Regions from separate parts of the Anaerococcoides asporogena genome, predicted to be linked through region 2. Evidence: riboswitches for the same ligand, from Rfam matches in the RefSeq annotation. Region 2 holds a riboswitch; each other region holds the start of a gene.
What was found. A riboswitch is a leader RNA that binds a small molecule or an ion and turns the genes downstream of it on or off. The one in region 2 is predicted to bind lysine.
Positions count from the first base shown of each region.

Region 1: it holds a riboswitch for lysine, as region 2 does, so the genes downstream of both, P6M73_RS00415 (transporter substrate-binding domain-containing protein) here and kal (3-aminobutyryl-CoA ammonia lyase) in region 2, are expected to answer to the same signal.
Region 3: it holds a riboswitch for lysine, as region 2 does, so the genes downstream of both, lysA (diaminopimelate decarboxylase) here and kal (3-aminobutyryl-CoA ammonia lyase) in region 2, are expected to answer to the same signal.

Region 1 covers NZ_CP120965.1:70,241-73,512, forward strand. Annotated here, with positions in the region: gene P6M73_RS00395 (23S rRNA (pseudouridine(1915)-N(3))-methyltransferase RlmH) at 1-290, shown strand, start outside; gene P6M73_RS00400 (23S rRNA (pseudouridine(1915)-N(3))-methyltransferase RlmH) at 626-1,000, opposite strand; gene P6M73_RS00405 (hypothetical protein) at 1,141-1,347, shown strand; gene P6M73_RS00410 (hypothetical protein) at 1,440-1,586, shown strand; lysine riboswitch at 1,658-1,825, shown strand; gene P6M73_RS00415 (transporter substrate-binding domain-containing protein) at 1,900-2,808, shown strand; gene P6M73_RS00420 (amino acid ABC transporter permease) at 2,820-3,272, shown strand, end outside.
Region 2 covers NZ_CP120965.1:969,143-972,414, reverse strand. Annotated here, with positions in the region: gene kdd (L-erythro-3,5-diaminohexanoate dehydrogenase) at 1-789, opposite strand, end outside; gene kce (3-keto-5-aminohexanoate cleavage enzyme) at 790-1,611, opposite strand; gene kal (3-aminobutyryl-CoA ammonia lyase) at 1,613-1,996, opposite strand; lysine riboswitch at 2,147-2,316, opposite strand; gene P6M73_RS04590 (3-hydroxyacyl-CoA dehydrogenase NAD-binding domain-containing protein) at 2,366-3,205, opposite strand; gene P6M73_RS04585 (enoyl-CoA hydratase/isomerase family protein) at 3,207-3,272, opposite strand, start outside.
Region 3 covers NZ_CP120965.1:801,373-804,644, reverse strand. Annotated here, with positions in the region: gene P6M73_RS03865 (hypothetical protein) at 353-979, shown strand; lysine riboswitch at 1,412-1,555, shown strand; gene lysA (diaminopimelate decarboxylase) at 1,681-2,988, shown strand; gene P6M73_RS03855 (aspartate kinase) at 2,985-3,272, shown strand, end outside.

The DNA of each region.
Region 1 (3,272 bases), 900 kb from region 2:
AGGCCCTGCAGGCGGAAGCACAGCGGATCCGCGAGAAAATACCGCCCCGGGCCCGGCTGATTTGCCTGGATATCGATGGAAAACCGGCCAGTTCCCAGTTTTTTTCCGGACTGAAGCAGGATCTGGAAGCCTCCGGCCAGACCCATCTGGTTCTCTTAATCGGCGGTTCCCACGGCATCGATCCCTCACTCAAAGCCGAATCCCGTCACCGGATCTCCTTTTCCCGCCTGACCTATCCCCATCAGCTGTTCCGAATCGCCCTGCTGGATGCTCTCCATCGCTTCCTTTGATGGAATGAGCGGAACCTATGGCAATCAAGCGATTGAGCAATTAGTCCAAATACCAGGAACCCAAGCTCGCAACACGCCGGTTATGCAGTGAAACCCTGAAACCCGTAGCCCCAAAACCCATTCAGCCAGGATCACATCATAAAACAAAACGGGAACGGATCGTCGGATGACGGTCCGTTCCTTTGCCTGCTGTCTGTCTTGCCTTCTTACCGACCGGGGAGATTACAGGTCACAGGTAGTTCGGGAGAGGCGGATAATCTGCATCCCCAGAGGCATGGCGCTGCATCATCCCGGATCTAGCCTGCGGTCAAAGCCGTTTATGACGCAGGGAGGATCTATTTATGGTAGGGTTCCCCGCTGCTGATCTTGAATGCCCGGTAGATCTGTTCCAGGATCAGGATCGACTCGATGTCCGGGGACAGGGGCAGGGATACCAGCTGTACGTCGGGCGGGCTTCCTGCCGGCGGAGAGCCCAGAACCAGATGGAGTTCACTGGCGCTCTGAAGCTGACGGGCAAACAGCTCTGCCAGACCGGGGCTGTCAATGGACTTGCCTGCGGGGTGGAAATAGATGGCTTCCGGTGGGGCTGCTTCCGGTTTCCGGAAGCGAACCGCGGCAATTCGGGACAGTCGTTTCATATATTCAGCCTGAGCGGAGCGGGTCAGCTCACTTTTTTTTGAATTGGTCTCATAGAGGTAGATTTTAATCACGGGAAGGTTCTCCCTATTTTGGTTTTTCTTCTCTTATATTATAATCGGAAGAAATGAAATGTGCAGAGGACCCTTCCGGTAAGATGCCACAGGGTCATTGCTGCACACGATGATTTTTTAGATGACTGGAGGAACCCCCAATGGATTCGAATCATTTTGCCATTTCCCAGGTGCAGGCAGTCCTGTCGGATTTTCACGAGGAACTGTATCAGCTGGAAGAAGAGTATCTCAAACGGTTTGGCGTTTACCCCACCATGCCGGATTTATCCGGAGAAACTCTGGATTATTATGTAGCGCGCATTCGGCAATGTCTGCTGCAGAATCAGATGATGGAAGATCTGGAATAAAATACAAAGATCGCAGGAGTTGAAAATGTGCGGCGCCACCGCGGTGCGAAGCGGGACTGCCGGTCGGAAAATGTATTGTGCCCGCAGGGAAAATGCAAAAAATAGAAAAAGACCGATTTTTCGGTTTTTTAAGGAAAATGCCAGACAATATTTTGCATTTGCTTTTTGAAAACGAAGCATATTTAGAATTGAAGAAAAAAAGTCCTCTTCAGGGCCACGTTGACGAAGAAAATGAATGAATAAATATGCAGTATTGATGAATTAACAGTTGACATTCCGACTGGCTGTGTTAAACTTGAAAAAAAATAAGATGAAGTTTAGAGGTAGCGGTGCAAATTAGTATCTGGGGGAGCCGGCAGGCAATGAATCCAGGGAAAGGTAACCATCGCCGAACATAAGAGACAGGGCACTGGTCTTATGTGGGGTTGCAGGAAAGACCTGCAACACTCCTTTCGAATGAAAGGGCGCTAGATTTGATTTACGTAACAACGAGATCGTCTGGCACGGTCTCTTATTTTTTTTTAATAAATACAGTCCAAGGAGACGATGAACATGACAAAGAAAATCTCAGCACTTTTGATGACCGGCCTGATGCTGATCACCGGCTGTGCCACACCGGCACCTTCCACCACCGCCGCACCTTCCACGACTCAGGCACAGACCACCACCGCTTCCGGTACTCAGGGCCAGACAACTTCCGCCCCGGCAACGACCACGGCCCAGAAAGCCCCCCTGGTTGTCGGCATGGAAGCCAATTATGCCCCGTATAACTGGAATCAGCCGACGGATGCCAATGGCGCCGTCAAGATTGACGGAACGGCCGGCTATGCCGGAGGCTTTGATGTGGAAGTGGCCAAGGAACTGGCCGCAGTACTGGGACGGGATCTCGTCATCAAGCAGATTGCCTGGGAAGGATTAATCCCGGCGCTTCAGAACGGAGCGATTGATCTCATCATCGCCGGCATGAGCGAAACCCCGGAGCGTCTGGAATCCGTTGATTTCACCGATCCCTACTATGATTCCCGGTTCGTCATGCTGGTCAAGAAAGGCAGCCCCTATGAAAGCGCCACGGCTCTGGCTGATTTCTCCGGCGCCAAGATTGTCGGACAGAAGGGCACCAATTATGACCGGGTGATCCCGCAGATTCCAGAAGTTAAGCATGAGACTCCCCTGGGAACCGTTCCGCTTATCATCCACGCCATTGCCAGCGGCGTTGCCGACGGCACAGTTCTGGACAAGCCGGTCGGTATCTCCGTCACATTAGCCAACCCGGATCTGGCCATGGTGGAGTTTACACCCGAAAACGGCTTCCAGCCGCTCCCGGGAATCCCGACTGCCTGTTCCATCGCTCTGGCCAAGGGCAATGAAGAACTCAAGACTCAGATCAATGAGTACCTGGCTTCCTTTACCAATGACAAGCGCGACGCCCTGATGGAAACTGCCGTCAAGAATCAGCCATAAGGAGAATATAAATGGGACAAACAATCCAAAAGTTGTTTACCCAATACCAGAGCCTGTATCTGCAGGGCATCCAGACGACCCTCCTGGTTGCCCTCACCGGCACCATTTTTGGACTGGTATTGGGATTTGTCCTGTCTGGGATGCGGCTGATCCGCATCACAGACAAGGACCCGCTGGTGATGAGACTGATCAAGCGGCTGCTGCGCTTTTTCAGCGCTGCCTACATTGAATTCGTCCGGGGAACGCCCATGATGGTTCAGGGTGTGTTCCTCTACAACTATTTTTACAGGATCCTGCAGTGGACTCCAACCGTTGCGGCCGTTATCATCGTTTCATTCAACACCGCTGCCTACATGGCGGAGATCATCCGGTCCGGCATCCAGTCGGTGGATTCGGGGCAGCGGGAAGCCGCTCTGACCATCGGTATGTCGGAGAGCCAGGCCTTCCGCCTGATCATACTGCCC
Region 2 (3,272 bases):
GATGGAGAGGTCGTATTCCCGGCCGTTGTTCGCAGCCAGTGCCTTCTCCAGGATTTCGATGGGCTTGGTGGCATCGCCGATGATGACTTCATGGCAGAAGCCGTAGCTTTCCAGTTTCTCGCGGGCGGCTTCGCCGTAATCCAGGCCGACGACGCGGCCGGTGGGTCCGACCCGCTTCTTGGCCTCATAGCAGCACATCAGTCCGCTCTTGCCGGCTGCTCCCAGGATCAGGACGCTGTCGCCGGGTTTGACCAGCTTGGCGGTCTGTGCCGGCGCGCCGGCGATATCCAGGGCCGCCAGCGCCAGGGACTCGGGCATGTCTTCGGGCAGCTTGGCGTAGATGCCGGACTCGAACAGAATGGCCTTGCCCTTGATGGTGACGCGGTCGATGTCCGGTTCGATGTTGGTGATTTCGTCAATGCGCAGCGGGGTCAGGGACAGGCTGACCAGTGTCGCGATCTTGTCGCCGACTTTCAGGTCGATGTCCAGGTCCGAGCCTATTTTTTCCACGGTACCGATGAGCATGCCGCCCGAACCGGTGACCGGATTCTGCATTTTGCCGCGCTCGTCCACGATCTGGCGGATCATGTCAGCGATCCGCGCCGTATCGTGTTCGGATGCTTCTTCGATCTGCGTGAAGCTGGCGGAATCGATGTTCAAGGCGATGACGTCAATGAGGATCTCATTGTCGTAGATATCCATGTTGTTGTCTATTTTAACGGCGGTCTGAGGCATAACCCCTTTGGGTTCCAACACCCGATGCATGCCGTACTTATTTCCCTGTGCCATTTATTTCTCCTCCAAGCCTAAAATTCGTCTTGCTTCCCGGGGGGTAGCGATTTCACGTCCCAGTTCCTGGGCAATTCTTACCACGCGGCTGACCAGTTCACCATTGGACTGAGCCGGCACGCCTTTGGCCATGAAGACATTGTCTTCAAAGCCCACGCGGACATGACCGCCCATGACGATGCCCAAGGCAGCCATGGGGAACTCGCTGCGGCCGACGCCGGCAACGGTCCAGGTGGAACCGGCCGGAATGCTGTCTACCAGGAACGCCAGATCCCGCGCGGTCGCGGTCATCTGAACGCCCAGCACAAAGTCAAAGTGCATCGGCTGCTTGATGTAGCCCTGTTTGGCAAAGCGAATGGCGTAATCCACCATACCCTTGTCGAAGACTTCAATTTCCGGCTTGATGCCCCGTTCGATGAGGATTTTGCCGAAGTTCTTGATGGTGTTTTCCGTATTGATGAATATTTCATCGCCGCCAAAGTTCAGCGTGCCGCAGTCCAGGGTGGCCATCTCGATGCCCGGGATTTCCGTGGGCTGGAGCCGCTCCAGGTCGCTCATGCCGACTGCGCCGCCGGTGGAAGGCTGAATGATGGCGTCGGGACAGACTTCCCGGATCGCCTGAATGCATTGCTCAAACCGGGCCTTGTCCTGGGTCGGAGTTCCGTCATCGCGCCGCACATGGAGGTGGATGATGGAAGCGCCGGCGTCATAGGCCGATTTGGCTTCCCGCTGAATCTCCGCCACCGTATAGGGTACGGCTGGATTCTGCGCCTTGGTCACTTCCGCGCCGCAGATGGCAGCGGTAATAATCAGTTTCTCCATGCTATTTCCTCTGGCTGGCCTTGGGCACGACGCAGGTTCCGGAAGCGATGCAGACCACCACCGGCTCTTCCAGGAAATCCGCTGCCGAGGCCGAAATCTCCGGTCTGGCCACGATGACCTTGCGGGCCTCGAATTCCATTTTGCGGGAGCTGTTGCCCTCGGACACAATCCGGCCCACTGCCTCAATATAGTCCCCGGCATAAACCGGCGCCTTGAATTCCACTTTGTCGTAGGCGACAAACAGTCCTTCGTCCCCGTCCCGGCGGATCAGCAGCTCCGTCGCCACATCGCCGAACAGGCCCAGCATGCGGGCACCGTCCACCAGATTCCCGCCGTAGTGGGCGTCATGAGAACTCATTCTCATTCGAATCATTACTTCTTCCATAAAATCTTCCCCTCCTGATGTTCTCTTTTTCTTTTTCTCTTACCTGGAATTGTTTCTTCCCCGGACTTTCTCTTCTGTATGGTTTTTTCGACTCGAAAATTTTTATCTTCTGTTGGCGGAATAAACGACAAAAAGCGCTATTCACAATTTCTTGTGAATAGCGCTTCATGCTGAGCATGACAGTGGTAAGCTTTTTGCCTTTCCACCAAGGAATAATGCGGGGATACACATTAACCCTTTCGGCCTTAACGCCTTCCCGGACTTCGGATTATCCCATCCCTGAAAGCCCGGTACCTCGTTTTGGCACCTCTATCCTAAAATATTATACTCCGTGTTAACCTTTTCTTCAATAATTTTTTAACAAGATCCTTAATAATTGTAGAAACCACGCTTGGTCTTGCGACCCAGCTGATTTCCGCGCACCATCTTGCGCAGCAGGCTGTGGGCGCGGTATTTGCTGTCGCCGAATTCCTCATAGAGGACATCCATGACGGAGAGGCAGACATCCAGTCCGATCAGGTCGCCCAGTTCCAGGGGACCCATGGGATGGTTGGCGCCCAGCTTCATGGCGGTATCAATGTCCGCCGCACTGGCGATGCCTTCCGCGTAGATGCCGACCGCTTCGTTGATCATGGGGATCAGGATGCGGTTCACGACAAAGCCCGGCGCTTCCTGGACCTGGACCGGCGTCTTGCCCAGCTGGGCGGAGATCTCCACGATCCGGTCATTGACTTCATCGGTTGTGGCTACGCCGCGGATCACTTCCACCAGCTTCATGGCGGTGACGGGATTGAAGAAATGCATGCCGATGACTTTTTCCGGATAGCGGTACTGCATGGACAGCTCTGTGATGGACAGGGAACTGGTATTGGTCGCGATGATGGTGTCCTTGAGATCCAGTTCGTTCAGCGCGCTGAAAAACTCTTTCTTGGATGCCATGTCTTCCCGGATGGATTCCACGATGAGATCGCAGTCAGCCAGCTCCTGAATGTCGCTGACATAGCGGACACGAGCGAGCTGAGCGTCGCGATCCGCTTCGGACAGCTTCCCCTTTTCCACGGAACGGGCCAGACGCTTTTCCATGGCAGCTTTGCCCTGATCCAGAGAAGCCTGGCTTCTGCCCTTTACGACCACATCAAATCCGGAGGCGGTGAACTGCTGAGCAATTCCTCCTCCCATGGTTCCCATTCCAATGACTCCAACTTTCATACTATTTTCCTCCAAATGCAGGTTTGCGTTTTTCCAAAAATGCCGTCATGCCTTCCTTCTGATCGCC
Region 3 (3,272 bases), 170 kb from region 2:
TCTATTAAACATCATACCACCAGTCGGAACCGGTGGGCCTGGGTCTTTTCAAAGGAAACCCGGCAAATCCAGTAATTTCCCAAATCCAGAAATTTTCGCGAATCCAGAGGATTTCCATATCCAGATATGCCTTTTTTCCCAGATTTCCCAAATCCCTCCTATTCCAGGAAATCTGAATTCCCATAATCGCGAATGTCCGAATTCCGATTCCTGGATTCCTGGATTCTCCTAATAACCAGAATTACTCAAATAACCTGAATTCCCTGAAACTGCGAATTTTCGAATCATTGGAACCAATCTTTTCCTGTTGTATAATGAGGACAGAAAAACCATCAACGAATGGAGTGCTGACATGACTAATACCATCGTCCTGCTTCTGATCAGTTTTCTGGTCCTGCTGGCCGTTCTGGCCGTCGACTATTATTTTTACCGAACCAAAAAAACCATCTACATGACCAATCAGAGTCATGTTAATTTGTATGTCGTTCCCTTCCTGCTCTCCTTTGTCCTGTTCACCATCGCCATCTCCGGCGAAGGCATGACGCCCATCGGACTGACCATGCTGCTGATCTTCCTCGGGGTCTACATCTATATCCTGACCTATGACAAGATCATTCTGATGGGAGCGGATCTGGATGACGTGACCCGCGAACTGGATGAATACCTGAAGGAATCGGGCCGCAGCTTCCGAATCTTCCCCAGCAGTGAGCTGAGCCGCACAGTGGAGATCAACAACTACCGCAATGCCCTGATCATCCGGGACGCCGACAAGTGGATCGAGATCGACAACCATATTCATTATGACGAAGCCTTCGTCGCGGATCTCAATGATCATTTCCGCAAACGGGCCTCCACATTGAAAAAGAAACGGATTGTCCCCAACTTCTTTTTCTATGTCCTGGTCCTCTTCATCATCGGAATCGCCGCCTTCTTCTGCAACTTCTACCTGACCCACGGATCAGTTCCGCTGATGGGATAATCCCTCCGGCAGGTTATCTGGAAGAATAACCGGAAGTATGACCGCAGGTTATCCGGAAGTATGACTGCCGATTGATTGGTCGTATGACTCGGTTCGTCTGCAGATCGTCATTCCTTACTTTGAGTCCGTCACACTGAATAATTATGATATTAATCCTAATAAAATGCAACCCATCATTCGGAACCATTCTCCGATTGGCGGGCTGCATTTTTGTCTTTGAGTCAAATATCCCTCTTCGGAGCTGAATACCTATTGACATTCCTCGTAATCTCCGGATTAATCAACCTGCATATTTCCTGAATCTGAACATCGATTACACGCAGTCTCTTCTCCCCGAAAATTGCAATATTCATAATTATTCATCCAATTCAAGGAAAACCTATTGACACAATTCCAGTAAAAACGTAAACTTGTGCCAATTTAAGAATTCGCTTTGTGAGAAGAGGTTGCGCCATGTTAAGAGTACCGGAAGGGAAAGGGGCTGGCGCCGAAGCATCAGTGCTGGGGGCATGCTGAACAAGCATGTCACTGTTTCCGGATCGTTGCCCAATGGTCCGGAGAAGCGCTTCCACGAGGTCGGGCGATTGCATGGTGTTATTGGATAACCGTGGGCATTCGCTCACGGTTTTTCTATATTTCCGGGATCTTGAACCACCAGAATGAGATCGACAATCTACCAATTTTTTAGAGGAGGCAAACCAATGGACTGGACACAGCGATGGGAACAACACAATGGAGAACTGGTGCTGGGCGGGGTGGAAGCCGGCAAGCTGGCGCGGACCTACGGCACGCCGCTCTATGTCATGGACGAAGGCCGGATGCGTAGCAAAATGCAGGCATACCGCCAGGCCATGACCGGATCCCGGCTGGAGGGCGAAGTACTATATGCCTCCAAGGCATTCCTGTGCCAGGCCATGGTCCGGATCCTGGCGGAGGAAGGCCTGTCGCTGGATGTCGTCTCCGGCGGAGAGCTCTATACGGCACTGTCCGCCGGCTTCGATGCTTCTCGGATCTACTTTCACGGCAACAACAAGTCGGAGGCGGAGCTGGCTCAGGCGCTGGACGCCGGGGTGGGCTGCATCATTCTCGACAATGAAACCGAGGCCAGCCGGCTGATCCACCTCCTGGAAGGCACCGGACGACGCCAGCGGGTGCTGGTCCGGATCAATCCGGGCATCGAAGCTCATACCCACGAATACATCAGCACGACCCGGAATGATTCGAAATTCGGATTAAGCATGTTCCAGCCGGAAACTGCTCAATTTCTGCGGGAGCTGGCGCATCAGCCCTCCCTGGAACTGGAAGGACTGCACTGCCACATCGGCTCTCAGATCTTTGAAGCAAATTCCTTTGCCTCCGCCGCCGAGGTCATGCTGAACTATCTGGCTGACCTGTCCCGGGCGGGACTTTCCCTCAAGGTTCTGGATCTGGGCGGCGGCTTCGGCGTCCGCTACGTCAGCGGCGACGAGCCCCTGGAACCCGAAGCCTTTCTGCCTCAGCTGCTGGAACTCATCGCCGATGGTCTGGAAGCCCGCGGTCTCCCGCCGGTCCGGATCCTCATCGAGCCGGGACGCTCCATCGTCGCCGAAGCCGGTGTCACCCTCTACACTGTCGGCGGCACCAAAGCCACCTATGGCGGCACCCGCTACGTCTTCGTCGACGGCTCCATGGCCGACCATATCCGAACCGCCCTGTACGGGGCCAGCTACGAGGCCGTCCTGGCCCAGCGGGTTGAGGCCCCGGCAGAATCCGTCTATACGGTAACGGGCAAGGCCTGCGAATCCGGCGACATCCTGATCCTCGGCATCCCCCTCCCTCAGCCGGCTGCCGGCGAACTCCTGGCGGTTTTCAGCACCGGTGCCTACCATTACTCCATGGCATCCAACTACAATCGCCTCCCCCGCCCCGCCGTTGTGCTGGTGCACGAGGGAAAAAGCCGGCTGGCGGTGCGGCGTGAAAGCTATGAAGACCTGATCCGAAACGATGTCGAGGAGGCATATCACGAATGAGAAAAGTACTGAAATTTGGCGGATCCTCGCTGGCGGATCTGGATAAGATGAGGAATGTGGCCCAAAAAGTCCGGGACCGGGCGCTGCAGGGCGAAGAACTGGTGGTGGTGGTCTCCGCCATGGGCAAGACCACCAACCAGCTGATGGCCATGATCGGCGAAGCGTCCCAGGCGCCTTCCAAGCGGGAAGTGGACGTTATGCTCTCCACCGGAGAACAGGTTTCCATCGCCCTGTTAGCCATGATCCTCCAGGAACTGGGCACACCGGCCATCTCGCTGACGGGC